Regions from separate parts of the Pseudonocardia sp. Ae505_Ps2 genome, predicted to be linked through region 2. Evidence: predicted binding sites of a transcription regulator. Region 2 holds the regulator's gene; the other holds the start of a gene.
What was found. The regulator LexA, encoded in region 2, represses DNA repair genes until DNA is damaged. The targets are predictions, from matches to a motif close to CGAACACGTGTTCG.
Positions count from the first base shown of each region.

Region 1: dnaB (replicative DNA helicase) is a predicted target of LexA. The motif match lies at 3,068-3,081, and genes of this name have one in related genera.

Region 1 is NZ_MCIP01000001.1:1,440,947-1,455,545, reverse strand. It holds gene Ae505Ps2_RS06835 (deoxyribonuclease IV) at 1-545, opposite strand, end outside; gene rpsF (30S ribosomal protein S6) at 852-1,166, shown strand; gene Ae505Ps2_RS06825 (single-stranded DNA-binding protein) at 1,178-1,717, shown strand; gene rpsR (30S ribosomal protein S18) at 1,772-2,008, shown strand; gene rplI (50S ribosomal protein L9) at 2,023-2,469, shown strand; gene dnaB (replicative DNA helicase) at 3,112-4,521, shown strand; gene Ae505Ps2_RS06805 (DUF3040 domain-containing protein) at 4,598-4,936, opposite strand; gene Ae505Ps2_RS31805 (dTDP-4-dehydrorhamnose 3,5-epimerase family protein) at 5,108-5,626, opposite strand; gene Ae505Ps2_RS06795 (BlaI/MecI/CopY family transcriptional regulator) at 6,011-6,373, shown strand; gene Ae505Ps2_RS06790 (SDR family oxidoreductase) at 6,505-8,124, opposite strand; gene Ae505Ps2_RS06785 (AI-2E family transporter) at 8,170-9,546, opposite strand; gene Ae505Ps2_RS06780 (hypothetical protein) at 10,091-10,567, shown strand; gene Ae505Ps2_RS06775 (D-arabinono-1,4-lactone oxidase) at 11,237-12,472, shown strand; gene Ae505Ps2_RS06770 (amidohydrolase family protein) at 12,488-13,813, opposite strand; gene Ae505Ps2_RS06765 (NYN domain-containing protein) at 13,828-14,472, opposite strand; gene paaI (hydroxyphenylacetyl-CoA thioesterase PaaI) at 14,540-14,599, shown strand, end outside.
Region 2 is NZ_MCIP01000001.1:5,795,335-5,809,933, forward strand. It holds gene Ae505Ps2_RS26995 (vitamin B12-dependent ribonucleotide reductase) at 1-449, opposite strand, end outside; gene nrdR (transcriptional regulator NrdR) at 591-1,082, opposite strand; gene Ae505Ps2_RS32205 (hypothetical protein) at 1,709-2,560, opposite strand; gene Ae505Ps2_RS27010 (hypothetical protein) at 2,724-2,948, opposite strand; gene lexA (transcriptional repressor LexA) at 3,191-3,949, shown strand; gene Ae505Ps2_RS31465 (hypothetical protein) at 3,978-5,060, opposite strand; gene hflX (GTPase HflX) at 5,096-6,559, opposite strand; gene dapF (diaminopimelate epimerase) at 6,641-7,510, opposite strand; gene miaA (tRNA (adenosine(37)-N6)-dimethylallyltransferase MiaA) at 7,507-8,421, opposite strand; gene Ae505Ps2_RS27040 (hypothetical protein) at 8,478-9,176, opposite strand; gene Ae505Ps2_RS27045 (DUF349 domain-containing protein) at 9,489-10,769, shown strand; gene Ae505Ps2_RS27050 (hypothetical protein) at 10,774-11,220, opposite strand; gene miaB (tRNA (N6-isopentenyl adenosine(37)-C2)-methylthiotransferase MiaB) at 11,217-12,713, opposite strand; gene Ae505Ps2_RS27060 (TAXI family TRAP transporter solute-binding subunit) at 12,777-13,742, shown strand; gene Ae505Ps2_RS27065 (NADP-dependent oxidoreductase) at 13,736-14,599, opposite strand, start outside.

The sequences.
Region 1 (14,599 bases), 4.4 Mb from region 2:
ACGATCCCGGCCAGCTCCTCGCCGCCGGCGAAGGCGTGGCAGGTGTCCAGGCAGAATCCGACGCCGAACTCGCCCACGGCGTCCCACAGCCGGCCCAGCGCGTCGAACCGGCGGGCCATCGCGTTGTCCCCGCCCTCGGTGTTCTCGATCAGGACGGGCACGTCGAAGCCGTGCTCACCGGCCTGGCGCTCGACGAACTTGCGCCAGTTGTCGACGCCGACCGCCGGGTCGTCGTCCTTCGTGACGTGGCCGCCGTGCACGACCAGCCCGAACGCGCCGACCTCGGCGGCCCCGGCCAGGTGGTGCTGGACGATCGTGCGGCTGGGGATGCGGATCCGGTTGTTCGTGGACGCGACGTTCGCGGTGTAGGGCGCGTGCACCACCACCGCGACGTCCGAGGCGGCCAGCTCCGCGGCCCGCGGGTGCGGCGGCGGCTTCTTCCAGCCCTGCGGGTCGGACAGGAAGAGCTGGATCACCTCGGCCCCGACCTCGGCGGCCGCGGCCAGGGGGTCCTCGGCGTCGCGGACGTGTGCTCCGATCTGCATGCGGGCACGGTAGCGAGGACCCCCGACGGTCCTCGGCCGCCGGTGGGGTCCGCCGCGGCGCTCCCCCGCGGGAGGCCGCGGACCTGGCACCCGTACGGCGACCGGCGCCCCCGCGGGCACGACCCGGACCCGCCACGGCGATCCCCGTACCCGCAGGTCGGGGCCGGACCGGCCGTTGCTAGCCTGTACCGGCATCCCCGCAGGTCCCGTGCATTCCGCCGGAAACTGTCGGGGTGCACTGAGAACCTCCTGTCACGGCCGTCCGGGCCGTGACCGTTTCGAGTCCATAGGAGGTGAGTGGTTCTCATGCGTCACTACGAGGTCATGGTCATCCTCGACGGCGGCCTGGACGAGCGCACTGTGCAGCCGTCCCTGGAGCAGTTCCTCACCGTCGTGAAGAACGACGGCGGATCGGTCGAGAAGATCGAGGTCTGGGGCAAGCGCCGCCTGGCCTACGAGATCAAGAAGCAGGGCGAGGCCATCTACGCGGTCCTCGACATCACCGCGGAGCCCGCCACCGTCGCCGAGCTGGACCGCCAGCTGGGTCTGAACGAGTCCGTGCTGCGCACCAAGGTCCTGCGCAAGGACGTCACCCGCACGCCGGCGCCCGCCGCCGGCTGATTGGAGCCGTCATGGCCGGCGAGACCGTCATCACCGTCGTGGGCAACCTGACGGCGGATCCCGAGCTGCGGTTCACCCCGTCCGGCGCCGCGGTCGCCAACTTCACCGTGGCGTCCACCCCGCGCACCTTCGACCGCCAGTCCGGAGAGTGGAAGGACGGCGAGGCGCTCTTCCTGCGCTGCAACATCTGGCGCCAGGCGGCGGAGAACGTCGCCGAGTCCCTGACCCGCGGCGCGCGCGTCGTGGTCCAGGGTCGTCTGCGCCAGCGGTCGTTCGAGACCAAGGAAGGCGAGAAGCGGACCGTCGTGGAGATGGAGGTCGACGAGGTCGGCCCGTCCCTGCGCTACGCGACCGCCAAGGTCAACAAGGTCAACCGGGGCGGAGGCTCCGGTGGCTTCGGTGGCGGCGGCGGTGGCTACGACGGCGGTGGCGCCCGACAGGGTGGCGGTTCCGGCGGCGGAGGCAACTCCGGCGGCGGCTATGACGACCCCTGGGGTTCGGCCCCGCCCGCGGGCAGTGGCGCCGCGTCCGACGACGAGCCCCCCTTCTGATCCACGTACCTCTCCGCCCGTGACGGGCGGAGGACGATCTCCAGGAGCACCACCATGGCCAAGGCCATCGTGCGCAAGCCGAAGAAGAAGGTCTGCGCTTTCTGCAAGGACAAGGCCCAGCTGATCGACTACAAGGACACCGGTCTGCTGCGGAAGTTCATCTCCGACCGCGGGAAGATCCGTGCCCGTCGGGTCTCCGGCAACTGCCGGCAGCACCAGCGGGACGTCGCCGTCGCGGTCAAGAACTCCCGCGAGGTGGCCCTGCTGCCGTACACCTCGACCGCTCGCTGAGGAAGGGGAGACACATGAAGCTCATCCTCAACGCCGACGTCCCGAACCTGGGTGCCCCGGGTGACATCGTCGAGGTCAAGGACGGCTACGGCCGCAACTACCTGCTGCCGCGCAAGCTCGCGGTCGTCGCCACCCGTGGCGCCGAGAAGCAGGTCGAGCAGATCCGCCGGGCCCAGAAGTCCCGCGAGATCCGCGACCTGGGCCACGCCCAGCAGGTCGACTCGCAGCTGCGCAACATCAACGTGACCGTCGCGGCCAAGGCCGGCGACACGGGCCGCCTGTTCGGCTCGATCACCCCGGCCCAGGTCGTCGACGCCGTCAAGGCGGCCGGCGGTCCGCTGCTGGACAAGCGCAGCATCGACGTCCCGGGTCACCTCAAGACCCTGGGCAAGCACCAGGTGCAGGTCCGCCTGCACCCGGAGGTCACCACCGAGCTGCCGATCGCGGTCGTCGCGAGCTGAGCGGCTCGGTGGTCGTACGACCACCGAGCGTGATCAGGGCGGGGTTCGGAGCCATGTGCTCCGGACCCCGCCCTTTCGCGTGTCCGGAGTCGGCCGTACGGGCGCCACGGACACGGTGCGCAGTCCCGGGTGGACGATCGACACCGATCGAATGACCCCGCACCGGGATGCCTTGTCACGCAGCCGACACGCCGCCCGGTGACGATCCACTCGTCGGGCGGGCCTCTGGACGCGCCGGGCGGTGAACGGCCCGCCGGGCGCTCCGACACGCCCGTACGCGGCGTGCGACGACACGCCAGAGCAAAGTTGTCCACAGCTGTCAGTATGCCTCTGACCTGCGGATACGGCCCGTTCCGGGATGCTGTCCCCAGGTTGTCCCCAGCACGGTCCCGGGACGGGCGGCATCCGTGCACAGTTCATCCCCAATTCGATCACCAGGCCGGTTCGCCACGGGCCCTGCGGCCGACCTACTGTCGGTCGTGCCGGTACGCGAGCGCCGTGCTCCCCGGGTCGCGCCCGCCGCGGTCCGTCGGGCACCACGCCGGCCGGCAGATCACCGACGACGGTCGCGAGTGGGCGGTAAGCACCACTCGCGCGTCGAACGTGCGTTCGGTACTGTGTCCACCGGGGGTGACGCTGCGTATGGCTCTGACGGACGATCGTCCCGGCAACAAGCCCCGTGCGGTCCGTGACGGCGAGAAGGCGTCCGGATCCGGCGAGAGCGCGACGTTCGACCGTCAGCCGCCGCAGGACCTCACGGCCGAACAGTCGGTGCTCGGCGGCATGCTGCTGAGCAAGGACGCGATCGCCGACGTCGTGGAGGTGCTGCAGCCGGAGGACTTCTACCGGCCGGCCCACCAGACCGTCTACGAGACGATCCTGGACCTCTACAGCCGTGGCGAGCCCGCGGACGCGGTGACCGTCTCGGCGGAGCTGCAGCGGCGCGGTGAGCTGGTCCGCCTCGGCGGCGCGCCCTACCTGCACACCCTCATCGCCACCGTGCCCACCGCGGCGAACGCGGCGTACTACGCCGAGATCGTCGGCGAGAAGGCGGTCCTGCGTCGGCTGGTCGAGGCGGGCACCCGGATCGTGCAGCTCGGCTACCACGGCGCCGGCGGCGGCGACGTCGACGACGCGGTGGACCGGGCCCAGGCCGCGGTCTACGAGGTCACCGAGCGCACCACCACCGAGGACTACACGGTGCTGGAGGAGCTGCTCCAGCCCACCATGGACGAGATCGACGCGATCGCCTCCCGGGGCGGCCAGTCCACGGGCGTGCCGACCGGCTTCGCCGACCTCGACCAGGTCACCAACGGTCTGCACCCGGGCCAGATGGTCGTCGTCGCGGCCCGGCCGGGTCTGGGCAAGTCGACCCTGGGGCTGGACTTCGCCCGCTCCTGCTCCATCAAGAACGGCATGACCAGCGCGTTCTTCTCGCTGGAGATGAGCAAGTCCGAGATCGTCATGCGTCTGCTGTCGGCGGAGGCCCGGATCCGGCTGGCCGACATGCGCGCCGGCCGGATGTCGGACGAGGACTGGACGCGGATGGCGCGGCGGATGTCGGAGATCTCCGAGGCGCCGCTCTACATCGACGACTCGCCGAACCTGACGCTCATGGAGATCCGGGCCAAGGCGCGCCGGATGAAGCAGCGCTACGACCTGAAGCTGATCATCCTGGACTACCTGCAGCTGATGACCTCGGGCCGCAAGGTCGAGTCACGTCAGCAGGAGGTCTCGGAGTTCTCCCGGCAGATCAAGCTGCTGGCCAAGGAGCTCGAGGTCCCGGTGGTGGCGATGAGCCAGCTGAACCGTGGTCCCGAGCAGCGCACCGACAAGCGACCGATGCTGTCGGACCTGCGTGAGTCCGGCTCGATCGAGCAGGACGCGGACATGGTGGTGCTGCTGCACCGTCCCGACGCGTTCGAACAGGACGACCCGCGTGCCGGTGAGGCCGACCTGATCCTGGCCAAGCACCGTAACGGCCCCACCACGACGATCACCGTCGCCCACCAGCTGCACTACAGCCGGTTCTCCGACCTCGCCCACGGCTGAGGCCGGGCCGGACGCGCCGTGCGTCCCGGGCCCGGTGCGTGCCGGCGTGCGGGTGGGCCGGTGTACGGATGGCCGGTCAGGCGGTGCCGGGCCGCGCCTGCGGACCGGTGGTGGCCGCGACGGCCAGCGCGAGGGCGGCCACGACGATCCCCGCGACGACGACCGGCACGCTCACCAGCACGGCGCCGAGCAGCAGCACGACCAGCGCGATCCCCAGCAGCATCGTCGGGAACGGCCCCGAGCCGTGCACGGTGCGCCGGTCGCGGGCGAACCCGGCGAGCAGCCGTCCGCCGTGCCGGGCCGGGGCGTGCAGCGCGGTGTTCAGCGCGGAGATCCGGCGGACCAGTTGCGGGTCGGTCCGGCGCAGCTGCACCTCGATCTCGTGCAGCCGACGGTTCTCACGCTCGCTCAGCACCGCGGCAACCCCTCGCGTCCGTGTCCCGGCAGACACGGTCGTGCCGCCGTCCGGCACGGGGCGTCGTCGATCCGGCCTGGTACCGACGTTACGTGACCGATTCGTGATCTCGGCGACCGGGCCGACCGGCTCACATGCGCCCGTCCTCACACCGGGGGGCGGCGCCCGGGGTCACCAGAGGGAGACGCGGTCCCGGCGGGGGCCTGCGGGGGCGCCGAGGCGGGCGATCAGGGCGGCCCAGGACCGTGCGGTTCCCGGTGTCCGGGACGGTCGGGGGCGCAGCCAGCGGACCGCGAGGTCCGGGTCGTCCGGGTCGACGTCGAAGCGCTCCCGCCGCGGGAGACGGGTGACACTGCGGAGCTCGACGACGGTCCCGCTCGCGACGGACTGGACGCCGTAGAGGCAGCCCGGCGGGACGAGCAGCCGCTGCGGGCCCTCGAGCAGGGCGACGGCGAGCCTGCCGAAGGTGCCGCCGTCCGGCCGGGCGTCGATGACGACGGCGTAGCCGCTGCCACGGGGGACGCCGAGCAGCATCGCGTCGCCGGGGTGGCCGAACAGGCCGAGCACGGCGTCCTGGGCGGGGCGGCGCCGTCGTCGCACGGTGAAGGGGGCGAGGTCCGGTCCGGAGGCGCCGGTCGCGGTCGGGTCGAGCAGCAGCGCGCCGGGCACCACGGTCCGTACGACGTCCACTCGACCTCCCTCGGGTCCGGTCACCGCGTGCGACGGGCGCGCGGTGGGCTGCGGTTGCGGTACCGGAGGTGACAACGAGCGGCCCCGGTCCCGGTGACGCAGCGCGAGTCCGCGTTGCTCCGATCGAGTGCACAGCGGGCAGTCGGGCGCCGTACCTGTTACCGCTACCGGTACGCCCGCGACGAGCGAATGTGCCGGGCGAGTACCCGCCGCGGGGTACGTGGTGCCGAGACCGTTGCGCTGCGTGGGCACGGTCGTGCTCGGCCCGGGGCCGCGCCGTGTACGCGTTGGTGGACCCGTGTACACAGCGTCCGACCGCCGAGGCGCGGTCACCGATCGGGGGAGCATGGGGGGTTGCGGTTACCCTCGGACCGGGGAGGGGACATGCGTGGTCGACTCGGCGAGCTCGAGGCCGCCGTGATGGACGTGTTGTGGAGCGGTGTGGGCCCGTGCCGGGTGCGCGACGTCCGCGCCCGTCTGGCCCCGGCCCGTCCGCTGGCGTACACGACCGTCATGACGGTGCTCGACAACCTGCACCGCAAGGGCTGGGTGCGACGTGAGCTGGAGGGTCGCGCCTACCTCTACACGCCGGCCGCGAGCCGCGAGGAGGAGACCGCGCGTGCCCTGCGCGACCTGCTCGACGGTCCGGGCGACACCGAGGCGGTCCTCCTGCACTTCGCGCGCTCGGTGACCGAGCGCGAGTCCGCCGTGCTGCGCGCCGCCCTCCAGAGCCCCGACCGCGGCTGACACCGCCCCCGGCCCCCGATCGCGGCCGACATCGCCCTGCGGAGCGAGTGCGGCCGACACCGCCCTCCCGGGGCCGAACCGGTCCGGTCCGGACCGGGGCCGGCGGCGTCGGGGTCCCGGACCGGAGCGGGTCAGGCCGCCCGGTCGCGCTGCGGGCGGGACCGCAGCCAGGCCGGACGGCGGCTCGCCGGTGCGGGGCCGTCGTCGTCGCGCTCGGCGGTGCGGGTGATGTTGCGGACCATCCCGCCGAACACGATCCCGTGGAACGGCGCGACCGACCACCAGTACAGGTAACCGGCCAGGCCGTGCGGGATGAACACCGCGCGCTGGTGGTAGACCGACCCGCCCGGACGCGGGCGCACCGACATCTCCAGCCAGGCCCGGCCGGGCACCTTCATCTCCGCGCGCAGCCGCAGCAGCCCCTCCTCGGGGCCGCAGTCGCTGCCGGCCGGGCGGGGCCCGCCGGGCTCGATCATCCGTTCCACCCGCCACCAGTCCAGTGCGTCGCCGGTGCGCAGGTCGTGTGGGTCGCGACGGCCGCGGGACAGCCCGACACCGCCGACCGCGCGGTCCATCCAGCCGCGCACCGACCAGGCCAGCGGGAACGAGTACCAGCCGCGCTCGCCGCCGATGCCCTCGATGACCGTCCACAGCCGTTCCGGGGTCGCGTTGCAGGGTTGCTCGCGCTCGTCGAGGTAGACGTCGCCGCCGGCCCAGTCCGGATCGCTCGGCAGCGGGTCGGACGGCACGTTCTCCACGGTCGCGCCGGACCAGCGGGTCTCCACCTCGCCGTCGGTGATGCGGGACAGAGCCAGCTCGACGGCCCGGTCGTAGCCGATCAGGCCCTCCGGCGGGTCCGGCACCCAGCGCTTGAGGTCGTCCTCGGTGCAGACGACCTCGTGCACCAGCGACTCGATGAGCGGCGTGGCGATCGACTTCGGCACGGGGGTGACGACGTTGATCCAGTGCGCCGACAGCGACGGCGTCAGCACCGGCACCGGGACCACCCGGCGTCGCGGCAACCCGGCGACGCGGGCGTAGCGCTGCATCATGTCGTAGTAGGTGAGGATCTCCGGGCCGCCGATGTCGAACGTGCGGTTCAGCTCGGCGTCCGGGGCGTCGATCTCGGCGACCCGGATGAGGTACCGCAACACGTCGCGCACCGCGATCGGCTGGACCCGGTTCCGCACCCAGCGCGGCGTGATCATCAGCGGCAGTCGTTCGGTGAGGTAGCGCAGCATCTCGAAGCTGGCCGACCCGGAGCCGAGGATCACCGCGGCCTGCAGCACGACCGTCGGCACCCCGGAGCGCAGCAGCGTCTCGCCGACCTCCACCCGCGACGCCAGGTGCGCCGACAGCCCGCCGGGCGGCGTGTCCGGGTGCAGTCCGCCCAGGTAGACGATCCGTCGCACGCCGGCCGCCCGCGCCGCCTCACCGAGGATGAGCGCGGCGCGCCGGTCGGTCGCCGCGAAGTCGGAGTCCGACAGCGAGTGCACGAGGAAGTAGACGACGTCGACGTCCTCGCAGGCCGCGCGGACGCTGTCCGGGTCGAGCAGGTCGCCCTGCACGATCTCCGCGTCGGCGGCCCACGGCACGTCGGCGAGCTTGTCCGGGTTGCGGACCAGGCAGCGCACGTGGACCGGGCCCGCGGACGGGTCCGGGACGAGGTCGGGCTCGGGACCGCGGCCCAGCAGCCGGGGCGCGAGCCGCCCACCGATGTAGCCGGTCGCACCCGGCACGAGATAGCGCACGTCGCGATCATCCCACCGCAGGCCCTGTGCGGCAGGGCGTGCCGCTCAGCCGGGCAGGGCGGGCGGTGGGTTCGCCTCGCGGGGGCGCAACGGGTCCACCGCCCGCGGCGCGACCTCGCGCGACGCGACCAGGGACCGCACCGCGGCGGTGAGCACGGCCAGCAGCGGGACGGCGAGCAGCGCGCCGGCGATCCCGGCGACGACCACCCCGACCGCGACGCCGAGCGCCACCGCCAGCGGGTGCAGACGGACCGCCCGGCCCATCAGCAGCGGCTGCAGCACATGGCTCTCCAGCTGCTGCACGGCCAGCACGACACCGAGCACGATCAGTGCGGTCACCGGCCCCTCGGTCGCCAGCGCGACCAGCACGGCGACGGCGCCGGTCAGCACCGCCCCGATGACCGGCACGAACGCGCCGAGGAACACCAGCGCGGCCAGCGGCAGCACGAACGGCACCCCCGTCGCCCACAGGCCCAGGCCGATCCCGAGGGCGTCGACGACGGCGACCAGCACCGTCGCCCGCACGTAGCCGACGAGCGAGGCGAACCCCCGCCGGGCCGCGACGTCGACCCGCGACCGGCGGGCCCGCGGGGCGAGCAGCCGGACGAAGCCCCAGATGCGGCGGCCGTCGTAGAGCATGAAGATCAGCGCGAACAGGCAGAGCGCGAACCCGGCGAGGATCTCCCCGACGGTCGCGGCGGTCGTCACCGCGCCGGAGGTCAGCGTCTGCTGGTTGTCGCGCACCGCCTGCAGCACCTGGTCGCCGAGCACGCCGACGTCGATCCGGAACGGCGTCGCGTCGGCGAGCCCCTGCAGGGAGCCGACGTTGTCGGTGACCTCCGCGACGACCTGCGCGGTGCCGTCGACCAGGGTGCTGACGACGGCGGTCAGCAGCCCGCCGAGCGCGGCCAGGCCGCCGACCATGACCAGCGCCGTCGCGATGCCGCGGGGCACCCGCCGTTCGTGCAGCCACCGGACCAGCGGGGCGAGCAGCGCGGTCAGCAGCACCGCTATCGCCATCGGGACGACGATCACCCGCAGCTCGATCACCAGGAACACCAGCAGCGCGAGCCCGGCGGCGATGACGAGCATCCGGGCGACGGCCTCGGAGGCGATCCGCAGCGGGCGCGGGATCTCCGCCGGCGGCGTGGGGCGGTGGCGTGGTCCGGCGGCCCGCGCCACCGGGTCCGCGAGGTGCGACCCGGCCCCGGAGTCGGGGAGGGCGGCGCGGTGGTGCTCGGCGGTGTCGTCGGGGTGCGTGTCGTCGGAGTGGGCCGTGGCGTCGTGGGTCCGGGACGCACCGGGACCCTGGAGGTCCACGGTGTCGTCGTGAGGTGTGCGATGGGCAGGGTCGTCGTCGTGCCGTGGGCGCGGGATGCCGCCCCCGGCAGGAGCGGCGGGCCGCCCGGTCCGCTCCGTCATGGCACGGACGGTACGGCGGACCGGCCGGTGCGGCTCGGTGCACGCACCGGTGACGGCCCGGCCCTCCGCGCACCCCACCCCGGTCGGTCCAGCATCGGATCGGACGGAGCAGCGCGCTCGCCGCTCTGTCACTCTCCGTCGAACTACACCCGTGTAGTCGACACACCGCGGACCGGACTCGGCACGACGGAGTGGTGAGATGGTCACTCACCGCCGCGTGGTGGCCGCGACGTGCCGAATCGTGGCCACCGGGCCTATTGCGAGAGTCCGTCGCCGACATCCGCCGACGCCCCGAAACCTGGACCGTGGCTACCGACTGCTCCAGGAGGAGTCCGGATGAACACTCTCCGTAGACAACACGGAGAGTCTCCGACGGGTCGCGCCACTCGTACGAGGGGACATCGCCACGAGAACTGTCACCCCTGTTTCCCCACTCAGGTGTCACCCGTTGACCGGGTGAGTGGGCTGAACGGCGGTACGAGATGTACGCGATACGGACCAGGCCGTGGGTCCTCACATCTCAGGCGAGCAGGAGGTACGGCGGGTGTACGAGTTCGACAACGCTGCGGGTGGCCTCGAGTCGTCGATCCGGGCGCGACGCGCCGCGCAGGAGAGCTGGCCGTTCCCCGGCCGGCACGAGTCGCACGAGGAGATCCAGGAGGAGACCCCGATCTTCCACGCCCTCACGGTCGGGGGCTGGCGGGACGGCCGGCGGAGCGGGGACGCCGGCAACGCCGTGCGTCGCGTGCACCGCGACACCGTCCGCACGACCCGCCGCGGTGGCGCGGTCCGGCCGACCGGCGACACGGTCGCCGCGTTCCACTCCGAGCCCGCACCGGTCCCGGCGCAGCCGGCCGGCCACGCGGCCCGGGAGCAGGGCGACGGCGCCTGGAACGCACCGGGTGACGCCGCCATGGCGATGCTGCGCCGCCGTCGCGACATCGAGCGTGCCGCGGCCCGGGCGGCGATCGCCGACCTGCTGGGCGGTGCCGGGCGGCACCGGCTGACCCGCTCGGCCTGAGCAGCCCGAGCGGCGGACCGCGGGCCGTCCGGCCCGGCCGTTCCGCCGGTACGGGCAGCGCGGTACGGCCGTTCGGCACCGGATCGGGGTCGGATCGGCACGCGAGGCAACCACGACACCCCCGGCGCGTCCCGGGGAGTAGTCGCACGCCACGGGCGTGCGGCCGCACGGCAGGACCGGTGGGGACCGGGAGCGCCGAGGACGCACCAGAACATTCCGCGGACGCACCTTGGGACCGCGGGATGAGGTGACGACCGGCTGGGGAGCTGGGTCGTCAGCACGCAAGGCGAGGGCCGGGGCGATGGTCGGAGGGAGCCGACCACCGACCCGGCCCTCGCGCGTGCGGAGGCCACCGGCGCGGCGCGCGCGACACCGGTGACGCCGTCGAGCCGACCGGAGCCGTGGGGAGCGCGGTTCCGGGCAGGACGACGGGGCCGAGCGCAGGACACCCTCGTCCCGGACTCGCGTGGCGAAATGATCACCACGGAGTGTGACCGTATCGGGCGGCCGTCCGGGTCACAAGAGGGCATTCGCCGCAGCTTCCATCGTCCCATCCGGCACACCCGTCACCACGTTCACCATCGCCCCACCGGACGGTCGTACGACGCACCGCGACGCGTGCACGAATCGTTCCGCACGGTGACCCCCCGGCGTTCTACCCTGCGAAGGATGAGCACCGATCCCGCCGCGACCGGCCCCCGGCGCACCGACCGCCCGCTCGACGAGGCCGGCGTCGTGACGGCCGTGCGACGGGCCGCGGAACGAGGCGCCACCGTCCGGCCCACCGGGGCCGGTGGGCGCGCCCCGAGCCCCCTCGTCCGCACCGAGGACGTGCTGCTCGACGTGTCCGCGCTGACCGGCGTCGTCGAGATCGGCGAGGACACCGTGCGGGTGCGGGCCGGGGAGACCGTCGCGGACCTCTGCGTCGCCCTCGCCGCCGCCGGCCGGGCACTGGCCACCGTGCCCGACGCGCCCCGCGCCACCATCGGCGGCGCCACCGGGCTGGGCATGTACGGCGGCGCCCACGCCGAGGGCTCGCTGTCCGACCAGGTCCGCGCCGTCCGCCTGGTCGACGGCCGCGGCATCGTCCGCGACGTCACCGGGCCCGACCTCGACGCCGCCCGCTGCGGGCTCGGTGCGCTCGGCATCGCGACCGCGGTGGAGCTCCGCACCGTCCCGCTCACCCGGCTGCAGGTGCACGAGCGCGCCGTCGGCATCGACGAGGTGCTCGGCGAGGACCTGCTCGTCGAGCACGCCTGGACCGAGTGCGACATCGCGATCGGCCCGTCGGCGCACGCCGGGTCCACGGTGCTGCGCTGGGCCGAGCCGGAGCCCGAGGCGACCGGTCCGGTCGAGCGCGCCGGCTGGGGACAGGCGGTGTCGCGGCTGGCGTCGTCGTGGTGGTCCTCCGGGGTGGGGCTGCGGTCCGGGTGGCCGCCGCCGCAGCGCTGGGCGCCCGGTACGGCGGGGCCGCCGCACGAGGTCCTGCCGGACCCGCAGCCGTGGGACCCGGACCTGTCCGAGTGGGCCGTGCCGCGTGCCGCCCTCGGGACCGTCCTGCGCGAGCTGGGGGCCGCCGTCGCCGCGCGGGGGCGGGAGCTGCGGCCGGTGCGGGTGCGCACCGGCCGGGCCGAGACCGGCCTGCTGCACCCGGCGTCCGGCCGGGACACCGCCTACCTGCGGCTGCGGACCCGCGGACCCGCGGAGGAGCCGGTCCGCCGGCTCGCCGGTGCGGTCTGCGAGGACGCCGACGGGCGGCCGTGCTGGACCACCCGGCACGCCTGGGGACCGGACGAGCTCGCCGTCGCCTACCCGGGGTGGGAGGCGTTCCGGGCCGTCCGCGACCGGTTCGACCCCGACCGCCGGTTCACCGACCCGCACCTCGCGGCGGTACTCGGCCGCTGACGGCGGCGGTACCGCTCAGAGTTGCTCGCGCAGCCGCGCCGAGATCGACCGCACCGCGGCGAGCGACGCGCGGCGGTCGGCCAGGGTCGGCTCGCCCGCGTCGACGACCTGCTCGCCGCCCACCCACACGTCGCGGACGAGGCGGGAGCCGCCCGCCCACACCAGGTTCGACACGAGCTGGGCGTCGTCGGTGGGCGCGACGAACGCGGAGTCGTCGGTGTCGATGTGGACCACGTCCGCCCACCGCCCGGCCTCCAGCGCGCCGAGGTCGTCGCGGCCGATCGCGTGCGCGGCGTCCGCGGTGCCCATGAGCAGCACGTCGGCGGCGGTGAGGGCGGCGGCGTCGTCGGCCCCGACCCGCGCCAGCAGCCCGGCCAGCCGCGCCTGGTGCCAGAGGTCCAGGTCGTCGCAGGAGGCGGGGCCGTCGGTGCCCAGCCCCACCCGGACCCCGGCCCGGCGCAGGTCCAGCAGCCGGGCGGTGCCCGCCGCGAGCTTCGCGTTCGAGCCGGGACAGTGCGCGACGGCGACGCCGTGCCGGGCGTAGACGGCGATGTCGTCGTCGGACAGGTGCACCGAGTGCGCGGCCAGCACCCGCCCGCCGAGCGCGCCGCCGGCGTCGAGCATCGCCGGCACCGAGCCGTGGGCCTCGCGGACGTGGGCGTCCTCGCCGCGGGACTCCGCGACGTGGGTGTGCAGCAGCGCCCCGCGCTCGCGGGCGGCCGCGGCGACCGACTCCAGGGCGCCGGGCGGCAGCGTGTACGCCGAGTGCGGGCCGTAGCCGAGCTCGATCCGGCCGTCGTCGTCGGGGACGAGGTCGTGCGCGTCGATCCGGGCGGAGACGTCGTCGCGCATCTGCTCCCAGGTCCCGAGCCGGTCCCAGCCGGGCGCGGCGATGATCCCCGGGGTGAGCACCGCCCGCGACCCCGCGGTGCGGACGGCGTCGGCCAGCGCGTCGGTGAAGAAGTACATCTCGACGCTGGTGGTGCAGCCGGTCCGCAGCAGGTCCAGGCAGCCCGCGAGCATCCCGGCGTGCACGTCGTCCTCGGTCAGCAGGCCCTCCGCGGGCCACATGACCTCGGTCAGCCACCGCATCAGCGGTAGGTCGCCGCCCATCCCGCGCAGCAGCGACATCGGGGTGTGGCAGTGCGTGTTGACCAGGCCGGGCAGCAGCAGCCCGGGCAGCGGCCGAACGACGGCGTCGGTCGCCGGCGCGTCCGCGGCCGCGCCGAAGAACGCGATCCGGCCGGTGTCGTCGACGTCGAGGACGGCGTCCCGGACGACCGGGAAGCCGGGCGTGCAGGGCAGCGCGACCGGCGCGGTGAGCCGCTGGAGGACCGTCATGTCGTCGTGCCGGGTCAGCGGCGGTCGAGCAGCGAGCGCAGCGACCGGAACGGCGGCAGCCAGGCGCCCTCGTCGGGCAGGGTCTCCAGCGAGACGCGCGGCAGCGGCTCGCGGAACACGCCGTCGATGTCCTCGAGGTCGAGGAACGACAGCGTCTCCGAGGCCAGCGCGAACCCGGCGTACTCGCGGAAGCCGATCACCGTGACGTCGGTGCCGCCCTCGATGAGCTTCTCCAGCGGCTCCCGGAACGCCCGCCCGTCCCCCGAGGCGACGACGACGTGGCGCAGCCTGCCCTCGGCCGAGCGCATGCCGATGTGGGCGAGCATGTCGTCGTCGACGTCGGAGTCGTCGCTGGTCTTCGGCTTGGCGAAGACGGCGAAACCCACGTTGCGCAGGGCCTCGACCCAGGGCCGGACGATGTCGATGCTGCCCGGGGCGACGTTGGTGAACACGCACGCCTCGGCCTCGGCCTCGGGGCCGGCGAGGTCCAGGAGCCAGCGTCCGACGGCGTCGAAACGGGGGCGGTAGGCCGAGGTGGGGCGGGCACCGAGCAGCGAACCGAGGCTCATGTCCATGTTCGGCGCGTCCCACACCAGCAGCACGCGCTCCTGCGGACCCGTCGGAACGCCGCGTCCGTGTTGCCCCGTCCCGCTGCTCATGCCGGGGAGCCTAGCCGTCGCCGCCCCGCCGGCCCGGCCCGGCGCCCACGCGGGTGAGACTGTCCCCATGGAGAACCCACCGGCCGAGCCGGAGCAGGTCGCCGCCCGGACCGCCGCGATCATGCGC
Region 2 (14,599 bases):
ACCTGGTGGATCAGCATCCAGGTCAGCTCGTGGTCGAAGATCTCGGCGTCGCCCTCGGTGGCGAAGTAGCCGTGCTCGAGACCGGCCCGCTTGTAGGTGCCGACGACCCGCTCGACGAGCTGCTTCAGGCTCGACTCACGGGTGTCCGAGCCCACCGCGCCGCGGAAGTACTTGCTGGTGACGATGTTGGTGGCGTTGACCGACCAGCTGCGCGGGAACTCGACGCCGCGCTGCTCGAAGTTGACCGTGCCGTCGCGCCAGTTGGTCATGACGACGTCGCGGCGCTCCCACTCCACCTCCTCGTAGGGGTGGACCCCTTCGGTGGTGAAGACACGCTGGACGGTCAGGCCGGGCGCGCGCTTGGCGCCGGTCTTCCCGCGGCTGCGCGCCGGCTTGGTAGCCGCGCTCTCACCGGTGTCTGTCGTCGGGCCCCCGACGGTCTCGGTCATGCATGCCTCCGCACTTGTCACCGTGTACCACCCGCGCGCTGGGGTGCGCGGACGGTCTTCCCCTCCGGTACGACCTGCGACGACGGCCGGTACCGGTCGCCCCCTCGCGGGGTGCGCGCCGGACCCGTGCCGCCGAGCGGCTCACCCGTCCCGGTTGTGGCCGGCCTCGTCGTCGGCTGCTTCCCCGGCAGCCGCCGAACGCAGGTCGGCGATCTCCTTCTCGAAGTCCTCGATGGAGGAGAAGGAGCGATAGACGCTCGCAAATCTCAGGTACGCGACCTCGTCGAGCTCACGCAGCGGCCCGAGGATCGCCAGTCCGACCTCGTGGCTGGGAAGCTCCGCCGCCCCGCGTGCCCGCACGGTCTCCTCGACCCGGTGGGCGAGCTGCTGCAGGTCGTCCTCGTCGACCGGCCGGCCCTGGCACGCCCGCCGAACCCCGCTGACGACCTTCTGTCGACTGAAGGGCTCGGTCACCCCGCTGCGCTTGACGACGGCGAGCACGGCCTCCTCGACCGTGGTGAACCGGCGTCCGCACGAGGTGCAGGACCGGCGCCGACGGGTGCAGGTCCCGTCGTCGGCGGTCCGTGAGTCGATCACGCGGGAATCCGGGTGCCGGCAGAACGGGCAGCGCATGGACGCTCACACCCTCTCCCGTAACGTTCCGGAAACTCTCCGCAGCAATCCATCCCCCCAACCAGTGGCGGAACAACGTCAATGTAACCCCTACATCTAGGGGTCCGCCATCCCGGGGCCCACGCCGCGCCGAGCTTCGCCCGATCGGGATCCGAGCGTTGCACACCACGTTCCGCGACCGGCTCGTCGCCGACGATCATGGAGGGGGACATCGGCGCTGGTGGCGCCGAGGAACGTCACGCGCGGCGCCGTCCGTCGCGCCGCGGGGACCGCGACCGGCGGCCACCCGATGCGGGGACACGCCCTGCCGACGCGCCCGGCGGCTCACCGCCGACGATCCGGCGACATCCCGGCGACCGCCGCCCGACATCCGCGTGCCGGCCCGGCGCATGCCGTCACCCGATGCGACGCCGACACGGCGCCGGATCGCTCCACACCGTCACCGCACCGCCACCGCCGTGACCACGGTCGCCGCGCCGGCACCGCACCACGGCACGCCCGACCGGCTCCGCCCCGGGAGCCCGACACGTCGGCACCGCACCACTGCATGACCCGGGCCGGACACGCCGGCACCACTCCGGGCCACCGGCCCAGCCCACGAGACCGCACCGCGGCCCCGACACTCCTCAGCGCACGGCACCGACCGACGGCACGGCGGCCGCGGGGGCGTTCCAGCCCGCCGCCGCGTCGCCCAGCAGCCCGAGCGCCACCACCGCGGTCGTGGCGCACAGCAGCACCGCGACCCCGGTCAGGAACCGCTCCAGGCGCCCGCGGACCCGGCTGCGGGCCGGGCGGGGGCGGGCCGGGACCAGGCAACGCCGGTCCAGCGGACGGACCGTGCGCGGCGCCGGCACGGCCACCGACCGCGGACCGGACGGCGCCGCGACCCGGGCGGGCCGCACCAGGGTCGCCGTGGAGCCCGGCGCCGAGGTGGTGCAGCGGGGCGTCCGGACCGCGACGTTCGGACCACCGGTGACGCCACGCGGGACCGCCGGACCGACCGGTGCCGCGGTCCGGGCCGCACGCCCGTGAGCCGTCGGACCGTGAGCCGTCGGACCAGGCGCCGTCGGACCGGACGTCGGAACACCGGGCGCCGAGACACCAGGCACCGGGACACCAGGTACCGGGACACCAGGCACCGGGACACCAGGCACCGGGACACCAGGCACCGGGACACCAGGCACCGAGACACCGGCTGCCGAGACACCGGACGCCGTGGCGCGCCCGGAACGGGCGGCGGGGTGCCGCGCGACCGACTCGGTCAGTGCGCGCTCCCGTGCACCGTGGGCGGCCCACCGGTGCGCGGCGCGCGCGACGGCCGACGAGCCGGCACCGGCCGGACCGGCCACACCCTCCGCCGCCCGCACCCGCTCCCGGGCGGCGCGCCGGGCGCGCGAGGTGGGGGTGCCGGGCGCGGGGGCACCGGTCAGGCAGCCGACCGCGCCGTGGTCGCGGATCCGCTCGTCGAGCTCTCGCATGGTTCCTCCTGCCGTCGGACCGCCCGTCCCCCGGGCGGTCTCGTCTCCCCCGCTCCCGACCGGCCCTTCCCCGAGCCCGGTCGAACGGGCGTACGAGCGGTGTAGCACCCGACACCGACAACAACCGCGTCTCCGCAGGTCACCGCACGTGCCGGAGACGCTCTCAGCGTGGCGCGCCGACCGCGGGCGGCACGGCCGGGCCGTGGGCGGCGACGTCGGCGACCACCCCGAGCGCGACGACCGCGGCCGCCGAGGCCAGCAGGACACCCACCGCCGCCACCACGCGGCGCACGGGACCCGGCGTCGGCACGGGCCGCACCGCGCCGGCCGCGGTGCCGACCGGAGCCCGTCCGATGACCGTCATACCCCCGATGACCGCTGCGTCCACGATCGCCACCCCCACTGCCGTTCCCGCTGCCGGTCGCCCCGCGCGGCCGGACGGCGACGCGGACGGCATCCGATCGAACCAGACCGATCGAACCGGTGTTCGATCGAACGCCTGTGCGATGTTCTACCACCACGGCCCGACGGAATCCACGACACGCCCCGGGCGACTTCGAACGCATGTTTGGCGAACGGGCCCGCGACGGCTAGGGTCGTCGCCGTAAGTACCCCGAGGAGGCGAATGCGATGGCAGCGGACGACACCGGACACGGTGGTCCCGGCGTGACCGGCACCGCCGCGGACCGGGGATCCGCGACGGTCCGGGAGTTCCCCGACCCCGCGACCGACACCCGCGGCCTGACCCCGCGGCAGAAGAAGGTCCTGGCCGTCATCCGGGACTGGGTGGACCGGTACGGCTACCCGCCCAGCGTCCGCGAGATCGGTGACGCGGTAGGCCTCACGTCCACCTCGTCGGTGCACCACCAGCTCCGGACCCTGGAGCGCAAGGGCTTCCTCCGGCGCGACCCGAACCGCACCCGCGCGGTCGACGTCCGCAGCCCGGAGCAGATCGCCGGCACCGACGGGTCGGACTCCGACGCCGACACCGCCGAGCTGCGTTCCGCGCGGCCGGCGCCGGCGTTCGTGCCGCTCATCGGCGACATCGCCGCCGGTGGCCCGATCCTGGCCGAGCAGGCCGTGCAGAACGTGTTCCCGCTGCCGCGCGAGATCGTCGGCGAGGGCACGCTGTTCCTGCTCAACGTCAAGGGTGACTCGATGGTCGACGCCGCGATCACCGACGGCGACTGGGTCGTCGTGCGTCAGCAGCCGGTGGCCGAGCAGTGCGAGATCGTGGCCGCGATGATCGACGGCGAGGCGACGGTGAAGACGTTCCGCCGCAAGGACGGGCACATCTGGCTGATGCCGGCGAACGACGCCTACGACCCGATCCCGGGTGACGACGCGTCGATCCTCGGCCGCGTCGTGGCGGTCCTGCGCCGCCTCTGACCTCCTCGGCGGCGCCCGGTTCCCGCGGTCAGCGGGACCGGCGGCGCCGTCCGTGCAGGGACATCGCGACGGCACCGGTCACCAGCAGCACCGCGAGCACCGCCGCCCCGCCCGCGGCGGGCAGCCACGACGGGTACGTGCGGTACTCCGGCACCTCGGCGGGCTGGGCCACGACCGGTGCCCGTGGGCCGGTCGCCGCGGGCACCGCGCCCGGGACGACGGTGATCGCCGCCGCGGTCGGGCCCCGGGCCTCGCTGCCGGAGTGCAATGCACCCCGGCCGTCCGGGGCGATCGCCTCGCCCTGGGCCTCGTCCGGCAACGGCACCGGCAGTGGTGCCCCGCCCAGCGCCGCGACCAGCACGTCGGCCGTCGCCGGTCCGCCGACGGGCAGCGGGAACACCCACGCGTCGGTGTAGGTCCGCAGCACGGCGGCGCGTCCGCCGTCGGCCCCGGTCGGTGAGACCCCGCCGCCGGTGATCGTGCGGGATCCGGCAGCCCCGAGCGGCCCGCCACCGGTGCCCGACCAGGGCAGCACGACCTGTGCCACCCGACGCAGCGGGACCGGGCCCCCGCCCTCGCGCAGCGGTGCGTCGGGTCGGTACACCCCGGCGGCCCCGGTGGTCTTGTCCACCAGCAGGGGCACGCCGTCGTCGCCGACCAGCAGCGCCTCGACGTCGCGCGGACCGTCCGGATAGTCCAGGTCGTACACGCGTGGCGGCCCGGCCGGGGGCAGCACGACGAGCCGGACCGAGCCACGCTGTGCCCCGTTGTCACCGGTGTCGGCGAGCCAGAGATCCCCGCCCGGCCCGAGCCCGAGGTCCTCGACGTCGGTGACCGGGACGTCGGCCTGCCGGGTTCCGGTGACTGCGCAGCCGGACGGGTCCAGGGTGAACGTCCGCGCGGTCCCCCCGCCGTCGACGATCGCGTGGTACCGCTGCGGGGCTCCGCCGGGCGGGCCCTGCGCGACCAGCCCGGACAGCTCCGCCAGCCGCGGATCGTCGACGGTGCAGACCGGGTGCGCCCCGGGCGGCGGCGCGGCCGCACCCGTGAGCGCACCGGCCAGGCAGAGGACAGTGGTCAGGCAGACGACAATGGTCAGGCGGCGGGCCACGACCCCCGGACGCGGCCGCCCACCCGGCCGCCCATTCAGTGGCCCGCTGCCGTCGCCGGCAGGTCGGCGCCGGTCCCGATCGGGACGGCAGAGCCCGCCACCGCGAACGGCAGCACCGCGGTGCCCAGCTCCGGCTTCACCCGCGCCCGGATCCGGGTGCCGTCGGCGGTGTGGGACTCGGCGAGGATCTCGCCGTCGTCGTGCAGCCGCGCGACCAGCGCACCCTCGGTGTAGGGCAGCAGGAGGTCGACCTCGTAGTCCGGGCGCGGCAGGCGCTCGGCGATGTGCTCGCGGAGCCGGTCGATCCCGGTGCCGCTGTGTGCCGAGACGAACACGGCGTCCGGCTGGGCGTGCCGCAGCCGGGCCAGCGCGAGGTCACCGGCCGCGTCGATCTTGTTGATCACGAGCAGCTCGGGGGGCATCGTGTCGCCCGCGGCCTCCCCCACCTCGACGAGCACCTGACGGACCGCGGCGATCTGGTCGTCGGGCAGCGGGTCGGACCCGTCGACGACGTGCACCAGCAGGTCGGCCCGGGCGGCCTCCTCCAGCGTGGAGCGGAACGCCTCGACGAGCTGGTGCGGCAGGTGCCGCACGAACCCGACGGTGTCGGTGAGGGTGTAGTCGTGCCCGTCGGGCGTCTGTGCCTTGCGGGTGGTCGGGTCCAGCGTCGCGAACAACGCGTCCTGCACCAGAACCCCGGCGTCGGTGAGCTGGTTGAGCAGGCTCGACTTGCCCGCGTTGGTGTAGCCGACGATCGCGACCGAGGGGATCTCGTTGCGGCGACGGCTGCCGCGCTGGGTCTCGCGGACCTGGCGCATCGCACCGATCTCGCGGCGCAGCTTCGACATCCGCGCGCGGATGCGGCGCCGATCCAGCTCGATCTTCGTCTCACCGGGGCCACGGCCACCGATACCGACGCCGCCCGCGGCCCGGCCACCGACCTGCCGGGACAGCGCCTCACCCCAGCCGCGCAGCCGCGGCAGCAGGTAGGACAGCTGCGCGAGCTCGACCTGGGCCTTGCCGTCCCGGGAGCGGGCGTGCTGGGCGAAGATGTCGAGGATCAGCGCGGTCCGGTCGATGACCTTGACCTTGAGCCGCTCCTCCAGCTGACGGAGCTGGCCGGGTGACAGCTCGCCGTCGCAGATCACGGTGTCGGCGCCGGTGGCGCGGACGACCCCGAGCAGCTCCTCGACCTTGCCGGAGCCGATGAACGTGGCCGGGTCCGGGCTGGAGCGGCGCTGCACGAGGCCGTCCATCACCTCGGAACCGGCGGTCTCGGCGAGGCGGGCCAGCTCGGTCATCGAGTTGTCGGCCTGCTCGGCCGTGCCCTCGGTCCAGACACCGACGAGCACGACCCGCTCCAGCTGGAGCTTGCGGTACTCGACCTCGGTGATGTCGGTGAGCTCGGTGGACAGCCCGTGGATCCGGCGCAGCGACGTGCGCTCCTCCAGGTCGAGCTCGCCACCCGTCGGAACCGGGTTCGACGTGGAAGGGGTCACGGAGGGGTGCGTGTGGGCATCAGTCATCTTGCCCCCATCCTCCCACGTCGCGGGACTCGTGTCCGCCCCGATTCGCGGGCCTCAGGCGGGAGCGTCCCACCACGCACGGTCCAGCTCGCCGGAGGCGAGCAGCACCGCGGGGCCGTGCAGCGTCGTGGGCCCGGTCCGCTCGTCGGTGCCGGCCTCCACCGTCACCCGCAGCAACCCGCCCGGAACGGTGACCTGCACGTCCCCGGCGGTGTGCCCGGCGTGCCGCAGCGCGGCCACGGCGGCCGCGACGGTCCCGGTGCCGCAGGAGCGGGTCTCCCCCACACCGCGTTCGTGCACCCGCATCCGGATGCGGCCGCCGTCGGCGGGGCCGTCCAGCGGGGTCAGGAACTCGACGTTCACCCCGTTCGGGAACAGCGCCGGGTCGTAGGAGGGCGCGCGGGTCAGGTCGAGGGTGTCCGGGTCGGCCGCGGTGACGCAGGCCAGGTGCGGGTTCCCGACGTCGAGGGCGATGCCGTCGAAGCGCGCGTCGCCGCTGGTGGCGACCGACGCCGGGCCGACGCCGACCGTCCCGAGCCCGACCGAGACCCCGTCCGGCCCGACGGCGGTGTCGAGCACCCCGTTGCGGGTGCCGACCGGGCCACCCGTGGCCCAGCCGCGCTCGTGCAGGTAGCGGGCGAACACACGCAGGCCGTTGCCGCACATCTCGGCGAGCGAGCCGTCGGCGTTGCGGTAGTCCATGAACCACTCGACGCCGTCGACGGGCTCCCCGACGCCGGGCTCACCGGCGAGCTTCGCCCAGCGCACGACCCGCAGCACCCCGTCCGCGCCGAGGCCGCGGCGGCGGTCGCACACCGCGGAGACCCGGGCCGGGGTGAGGTCGAGCGCGGCGTCCGGGTCGGGCAGCACCACGAAGTCGTTCTGCGTGCCGTGCCCCTTGCTGAACGCGATGCCGCCGGTCATGCCACCAGCCTACGAGCGAGCACCGCACGCGCCGAGGCCACCAGGTCCGGGTCGGCGCCGTCGAGCCAGTGGATGCGCCGGTCCCGGCGGAACCAGGAGCGCTGGCGGCGCACGAACCGCCGGGTCGCGCGGACCGTCTCCTCCCGGACGACGGCGAGGTCGGGGTGGTCGGGGTCGCGGTCGAGGGCCTCGATCACCTGCCGGTAGCCCAGCGCGCGGGACGCGGTGCGGCCGTGGGCGAGCCCGCGCGGGAGCAGCGCGCGGGTCTCGTCGACCAGGCCGTCGTCGAGCATCCGGTCCACCCGCAGCGCGACCCGCTCGTCGAGCTCGGCGACGTCGCGGTCCACGCCGAGCAGCACGGCGTCGTAGCGGGGGACGCCGGCACCGGGCAGGGTCGCGCGGAACGGCCTGCCGGTCAGTGCGATCACCTCCAGCGCGCGGACGATCCGCCGGCCGTTCGAGGGCAGCACCTGCTCGGCGGCGACCGGGTCGGCCGCGGCGAGGCGGGCGTGCAGCGCGCCGGACCCGTCACGTTCCAGCTCGGCCTCCAGCTCGGCGCGCAGCTCCGGGTCGGTGCCGGGGAACTCCAGCTCGTCGAGCACGGCCTGCACGTAGAGCCCCGAGCCGCCGACCAGCACCGGGGTGCGCCCGGCGGCGCGCAGCTCCTCGATGACCGCGCGGGCCGCCCGCTGGTAGGCCGCGACCGAGGCGGTCTCGGTGACGTCGAGGACGTCGAGCTGGTGGTGGACGACGCCGCGCCGCTCGTGCGGGGCGAGCTTCGCGGTGCCGATGTCCAGACCGCGGTAGAGCTGCATGGCGTCGGCGTTGACGACGTCGCCGTCCAGCGCCAGTGCCAGCTCCAGGCCCAGGTCCGACTTCCCGGTCGCGGTCGGCCCGACGACGGCGACCAGCGGCGGTGCGGCCGGTGCCGGCGCGGCCGGCGGTGGTGCAGCCGGTGGTGGCGCGCTCACGCCGGTTCCCACAGCGCCACGTGGTAGGCGACGCCGTAGGGCATCGAGGTGTGCCGGTGCGCCGCCGTCCAGGAGCGCCCGCGCGCGGCACCGGCCAGCACCTGCCACGGCGCGCGGCCCGAGGCCCAGAGCGCGGCGGCGCCGTCCGGGTCGAGCCGGGCGAGCGGCTCGGGATCACCGGCGTCGAACGCGGCGGCGACGACGGCGTCGAACGCTTCGGCCCGGCCGTCGAACCCGCCGGGGGCCTTCGCGGTGTGCTTGGCCGCGCCGTCACCGACGACGAGCAGCCCCACCCCCTCGCCGGCCAGCTCGGCGCCCAGCGCCAGGCAGTCCGCGACCGGGGTGTCCGGTGCGACGAGCTCGCCGCGCGCCGAGCCGACCCCGGCCGGGGCCGCCCAGGCCGCGACCAGCAGCGGCAGCGGCAGCTCGGCGCCCTCGTCCGGACCGGCCGGGCCGGGCAGCGCGACGGGGACGTCGCGGCCGTAGCCGGCGAAGGTGCCGCGGGTGCCCGGGTCCACGGTGCGCCGCCCGCCGGGGTCGGCGCCGACGACGACCCAGCGCTGGGCCGCCGCGGCGAGACCCGTCACCGCGGCGACGACGGCCTCGCGCAGCCCCTCGGTCTCGACCGCCGCGTCGCCGCTCAGGGCGGGGACGAGGAGCGGGGGCTGGGGCAGGACGGCGATCGCGGCGGGCACGGGCTCCGAGGGTAATCAGCGCCCGCGGCCACGACTCCCGTACCCGGCCGGAGGGCACGCGGTTCCCCCGAGGGCGGTGGACCTGCTTGAATCGCCGTTCCGGCCTCCGCACCGCGCGAGGATCCGGTGCGCGCACGGCCCCGGACGGACGTCCGCACGGGGCGCCCGCCCCGCGGCGGGCCGAACGAGGAGGACCTACCGGTGTCCGAGACCCACGCGACCGACGCTGCAGGACAGGGTGCCGAGCCCACCCGGCCCACCCCGCCGAAGCCGGGGCCGCCCCGGCCCGGACCGCCGCCCGCCGCCCGACCCGTGCCCACCCCGGCCGCGGTCGCACCACCCGCACCGCCCGCCGCCCTGCCGTCCCCGGTGCCCTCCGCGGCAGACGACCCGGGCCGCTGGGGCCGCGCCGACGACGACGGCACCATCACCCTGGTCACCGCCGACGGCGAGCGGGTCGTCGGCTCCTACCAGGCCGGGCCGCCCGCCGAGGGCCTGGAGCACTACGCGAAGCGGTTCGACGCGCTGGTCACCGAGACCGAGGTGCTCGCCGCGCGGATCGCCGGCGGCGGGGATGCGAAGGCGTCACTGACCGCGCTGACCGCGCTGCGCGACGGCCTCGACTCCGCGCACGTGGTCGGGGACGTGCCCGCCCTGCGCACGCGGCTCGACGAGCTGGTCGGCCTCGCCGAGCAGGGCGTCAGCGCGGCGAAGGAGGAGCGCGAGCGCGCCCGGCACGACGCCGTCGCCCGCAAGGAGGCGCTCGCCGTCGAGGCCGAGAAGATGGCCGTGGACTCCACCCAGTGGAAGCAGGCCGGGGACCGGTACAAGGCGATCCTCGACGAGTGGCGCACCATCCGCGGCGTCGACAAGAAGACCGACGAGCAGCTGTGGAAGCGCTTCTCGAAGGCCCGCGAGGCGTTCAACCGGCGGCGCGGCTCCCACTTCGCCGACCTCGACCGCCAGCGGGTCACCGCGAAGGCCCGCAAGGAGGAGCTCGTCGCGCAGGCCGAGGCCCTCGCCGACTCCGACGAGTGGAACGCGACCGCGGCCGCCTACCGCGACCTGATGACCGAGTGGAAGGCGGCGGGCCGCGCCCACCGCGAGGCCGACGACGCACTGTGGGCCCGCTTCCGCGGCGCGCAGGACCGCTTCTTCGCCCGCCGCGGCGAGCACTTCTCCGCCCGCGACACCGAGTTCGCCGAGAACGCCGAGGCGAAGCGGGCGCTGCTCGCCGAGGCCGAGACGATCGACCTGTCCGACCCGGACGGCGCACGGGCCCGGCTGCGCGAGATCCAGGAGCGCTGGGAGGCCATCGGCAAGGTCCCGCGCGAGGAGATCCGCACCTTGGAGGGACGGCTGCGCGGGATCGAGGACAAGGTCGCCGCCGCCGCGGACGCGCAGTGGCGCCGCACCGACCCCGAGACCCAGGCACGCGTCGAGCAGTTCCGGGCGCGGGTCGAGCAGTTCGAGGCGCAGGCGGAGAAGGCCGGGGCGGCCGGTGACCGCAGGCGCGCCGAGCAGGCCCGCGCGCAGGCGGCACAGTGGCGGGAGTGGCTCACCGCCGCCGAGCAGGCGGTCGACGAGCGGTAGGGGGTCAGTCGCGCTGCAGCGCGGCGCCCGCCCACACGAAGGTCAGCAGCACCACGGCGACCACGCCGAGGACCATCCCGAACCCGGGCCCGGCCTCGGCGCCGGTCTGCTGCGACCAGATCGCCCACAGCCCGTTCACCGAGGAGATCCCGCAGCCGAAGGCCGCGAACCACGCGAGTGCCCACAGCCGGGTCAGCAGCGCCGCGGCCGACACCACGACGGCGAACCCGGTCATCGTGAACGAGAACAGCGTCGGGAGCGGCCCGGAGGTGCCCGAGGACAGCACCTGCCAGCCCGGGGTGCCCGCCACCCACGGCAGCAGCAGCGCGGCGACCGCGGCGACGATCGCCACCGCGATCAGCATGGCGCGCGAGCCGGGGTCGATCCGGCGGGCGACGCCGCGCCCGGCCCGGTCGATCTCGGCGCGGGTCTGCGGGGACACGTCGCTCATCGGGGACCTCCGGTGGTGGCGGGGACGCCGCAGGACGGCGCGGCGGGAGCCGGCTCGGACGCCGGAGCGCCGAACGCCGGCAGCCCCAGCGTGGTGGGTGCCCCGGACGGGCGCTCGCCGGCCTCGGCGGCGTCGCCGGCGCGGGTGCGGCGGTGGGTGAGCACGCCGCCGTCGGCGACGAGGTGGTGCGGGGCGCCCCGGTCGATCCGGACGGTGACGACGTCCCCGGGCCGGATGCCGGTCGCGGTACCGGGGGCGAAGTGCACCAGCCGCCCGTCCCGGGCACGACCGGTGAGGCGGGCGGTCGCCGCGTCCTTGCGGCCCTCGCCGGTGGACACCAGCAGCTCCACCACCGTGCCCTCCTGCGTGCGGTTCTCCTCCCAGGAGATCCGCTCCTGCAGCGCGACGAGGCGCTCGTAGCGCTCCTGCACGACGGCCTTGGGCAGCTGGTCGGGCAGGTCCGCGGCCGGGGTGCCGGGCCGCTTCGAGTACTGGAAGGTGAACGCCGCGGCGAACCGGGCCCGCTCGACGACGTCGAGGGTGTCGGCGAAGTCCTGCTCGGTCTCGCCCGGGAACCCGACGATGATGTCGGTGGTGATCGCCGCGTGCGGGATCGACTCCCGCACCTCGGCCAGGATCGAGAGGAACCGCTCCGAGCGGTAGCTGCGACGCATCCGGCGCAGGACGTCGTCGGAGCCGGACTGCAGGGGCATGTGCAGCTGCGGGCAGACGTTCGGGGTCTGCGCCATCGCGGCGATGACGTCGGAGGTGAAGTCGCGCGGGTGCGGGCTGGTGAACCGCACCCGCTCCAGCCCCTCGACCTCGCCGCAGGCCCGCAGGAGCTTCGAGAACGCCTGCCTGTCACCCATGTCCGAGCCGTAGGCGTTCACGTTCTGCCCGAGCAGGGTCACCTCCAGCACGCCGTCGGCGGCGAGGGTCTGCACCTCGGCGAGCACGTCGCCGGGGCGGCGGTCGCGCTCCTTGCCGCGCAGCGACGGCACGATGCAGAACGTGCAGGTGTTGTTGCAGCCCACCGAGATCGACACCCAGCCGGCGTAGGCGGAGTCGCGGCGCGCGGGCAGCGTCGAGGGGAACACCTCGAGCGCCTCGGCGATCTCGACCTGGGCCTCGTCGTTGTGCCGGGCGCGCTCCAGCAGGGTCGGCAGTGCGTGCACGTTGTGCGTGCCGAACACGACGTCGACCCACGGCGCCCGCCGGGTGATCGTGTCGCGATCCTTCTGGGCCAGGCAACCGCCGACGGCGATCTGCATGTCCGGGTTGGCGACCTTGCGCGGGCGCAGGTGCCCGAGGTTGCCGTAGAGCTTGTTGTCCGCGTTCTCCCGCACCGCGCAGGTGTTGAACACGACGACGTCGGCGGTGTCGGGGTCCTCGGCCCGGGCGTACCCGGCGTCCTCCAGCAGACCTGCCATCCGCTCCGAGTCGTGCACGTTCATCTGGCACCCGTAGGTGCGCACGGTGTAGCTGCGGCTCACACACCCGAGGGTAGGCGCCCCGGCGAACGGCGCCGGGACGGGGCCGTCGGGGATGATGGCCCGATGCACCGGTCCGGTCCCCCGCTGACGCGGCGCGCCCTGCTGGGTGCGGGCGTCGTACTGGGTGCGGGGGCGGTGCTCCCGGGCTGCACCGGACCGCGGCCCGCCGAGCCGCTGGTGATCGCGGGCGGGGTGCAGCCGGGGGTGTACATCAACCTCGCGCGCACGCTGTCCGAGATCTGGCACGAACGCCTCGGGCTCCCCGCCGCCCCCCGGGTGCTGGAGACCGCGGGCAGCGCACAGAACATGGAGCTGCTGACCGACGGGCGGGCGGCGGTCGCGATCAGCCAGGTCGACGTGGCCGCCGACGTCGCCGCGCGCGTCACCGGCCCGACCGAGCCCCGCGCACTGGCCCGGCTCTACGACGACGTCACCCACCTCGTCGTGCGTGCCGACTCCGGCCTGCGCAGCATCGCCGACCTGCGCGGACGACGGGTGTCGATCGGCCCGGGCGGCAGCGGCTACCAGCCGATCGCGATCCGGCTGCTCGACGTCGCCGGGATCGGTGTCGCGGGCCTGGGCACCCGCGCGGAGCTGGGGCTGCCGGACGCGGCGACGGCGCTGGTCGAGGGCCGTCTCGACGCGTTCTTCTGGTCCGGCGGGGTGCCCACCGACGGCGTGCGGGAGCTGGCCGCCCGGGTCCCGATCCGGCTGCTGGAGCTCGGCGGGGTGCTCGACCGGATGCGCGAGCGGTACCCCGTCTACTCCGTGGCGACGGTCCCGGCGAACACCTACGGGCTGCCCGGCCCGGTGTCGTGCCTGTCGGTGCGCAACGCGCTGCTGGTCACCGAGGGGATGGACGCCGACCTGGCCCGCGCGCTGATCCGGGCGGCCTTCGACGAGCAGCCCCGGCTGACGCAGGCCAGCCCGGCCGCGGTGACCGTCGACTCGCGCTCGGCCATCGGCACCCAGCCGATCCCGCTGCACGAGGGCGCCGTCGAGTTCTACCGGGCCACCAAGGGCTACTGACCTCGCTGACCTCGCTGACCCCGCGCGGACAGGTCGAGCACCGTCTTCCCCGTCGCGTGCCCGTCCTCCACCCGCGCCAGGGCCTGTGCCGCCCGGTCGAAGGGGTACACCGCCGTGACGTGCGGGTCGAGGACGCCCTGCACCATCAGCGCCGCGACCCGCTCCAGGGTCCGGCGGTCGGTGTGGCGCTCCACGACGACGCCGCCGACCTCACCGACCGTGGGGTCCCCGACCGAGACCACGGCCCGTGGCGTGGCGGCGAGCGGTGCGACGGCACGCAGCGACGCGCCGCCCACGAGGTCCACGACGCCGTCGAAGCCGCCGGGGGCGAACGCGCGCAGCCGGTCGATCGCACCGGGCGCGCGGTGGTCCACGAACACCGCCCCGGTCCCGGTGACGACGTCGCGCTTGGTCACGCCCGCGGTACCGATCACCTCGAGCCCACCGGCGCGGGCCAGCTGGGCGACGGCCAGCCCCACGCCCCCGCCGATCCCGTTGACCAGCAACCGGCCACCGCGCGGCAGTGCCAGCTGGTCGACGACGTCGAGCGCGGTGGTCCCGGCGACCGGCACGGTGGCCGCCCACTCGTCGGACAGCGCGTCCGGCGTTCGGGCCGTGGCCGAGCCGAGCAGCAACGTGTCGGTGGCGTAGGTCCCGGCGCCGGTGAGGGCGAACCCGAACGCCCTGTCCCCGACCGCGAGGCCCGTCACGGCGGTCCCGACCGCCGTGACCACCCCCGCGGCCTCCATCCCGAGGACCTGGGGGAACGGGAGGTGCCCGTTGATCATCGGCACCCCGCCGGCGCGCAGGACGTGGTCGAGGGGGTTGACCCCGGCGACGGCGACGGCGAGCGCGAC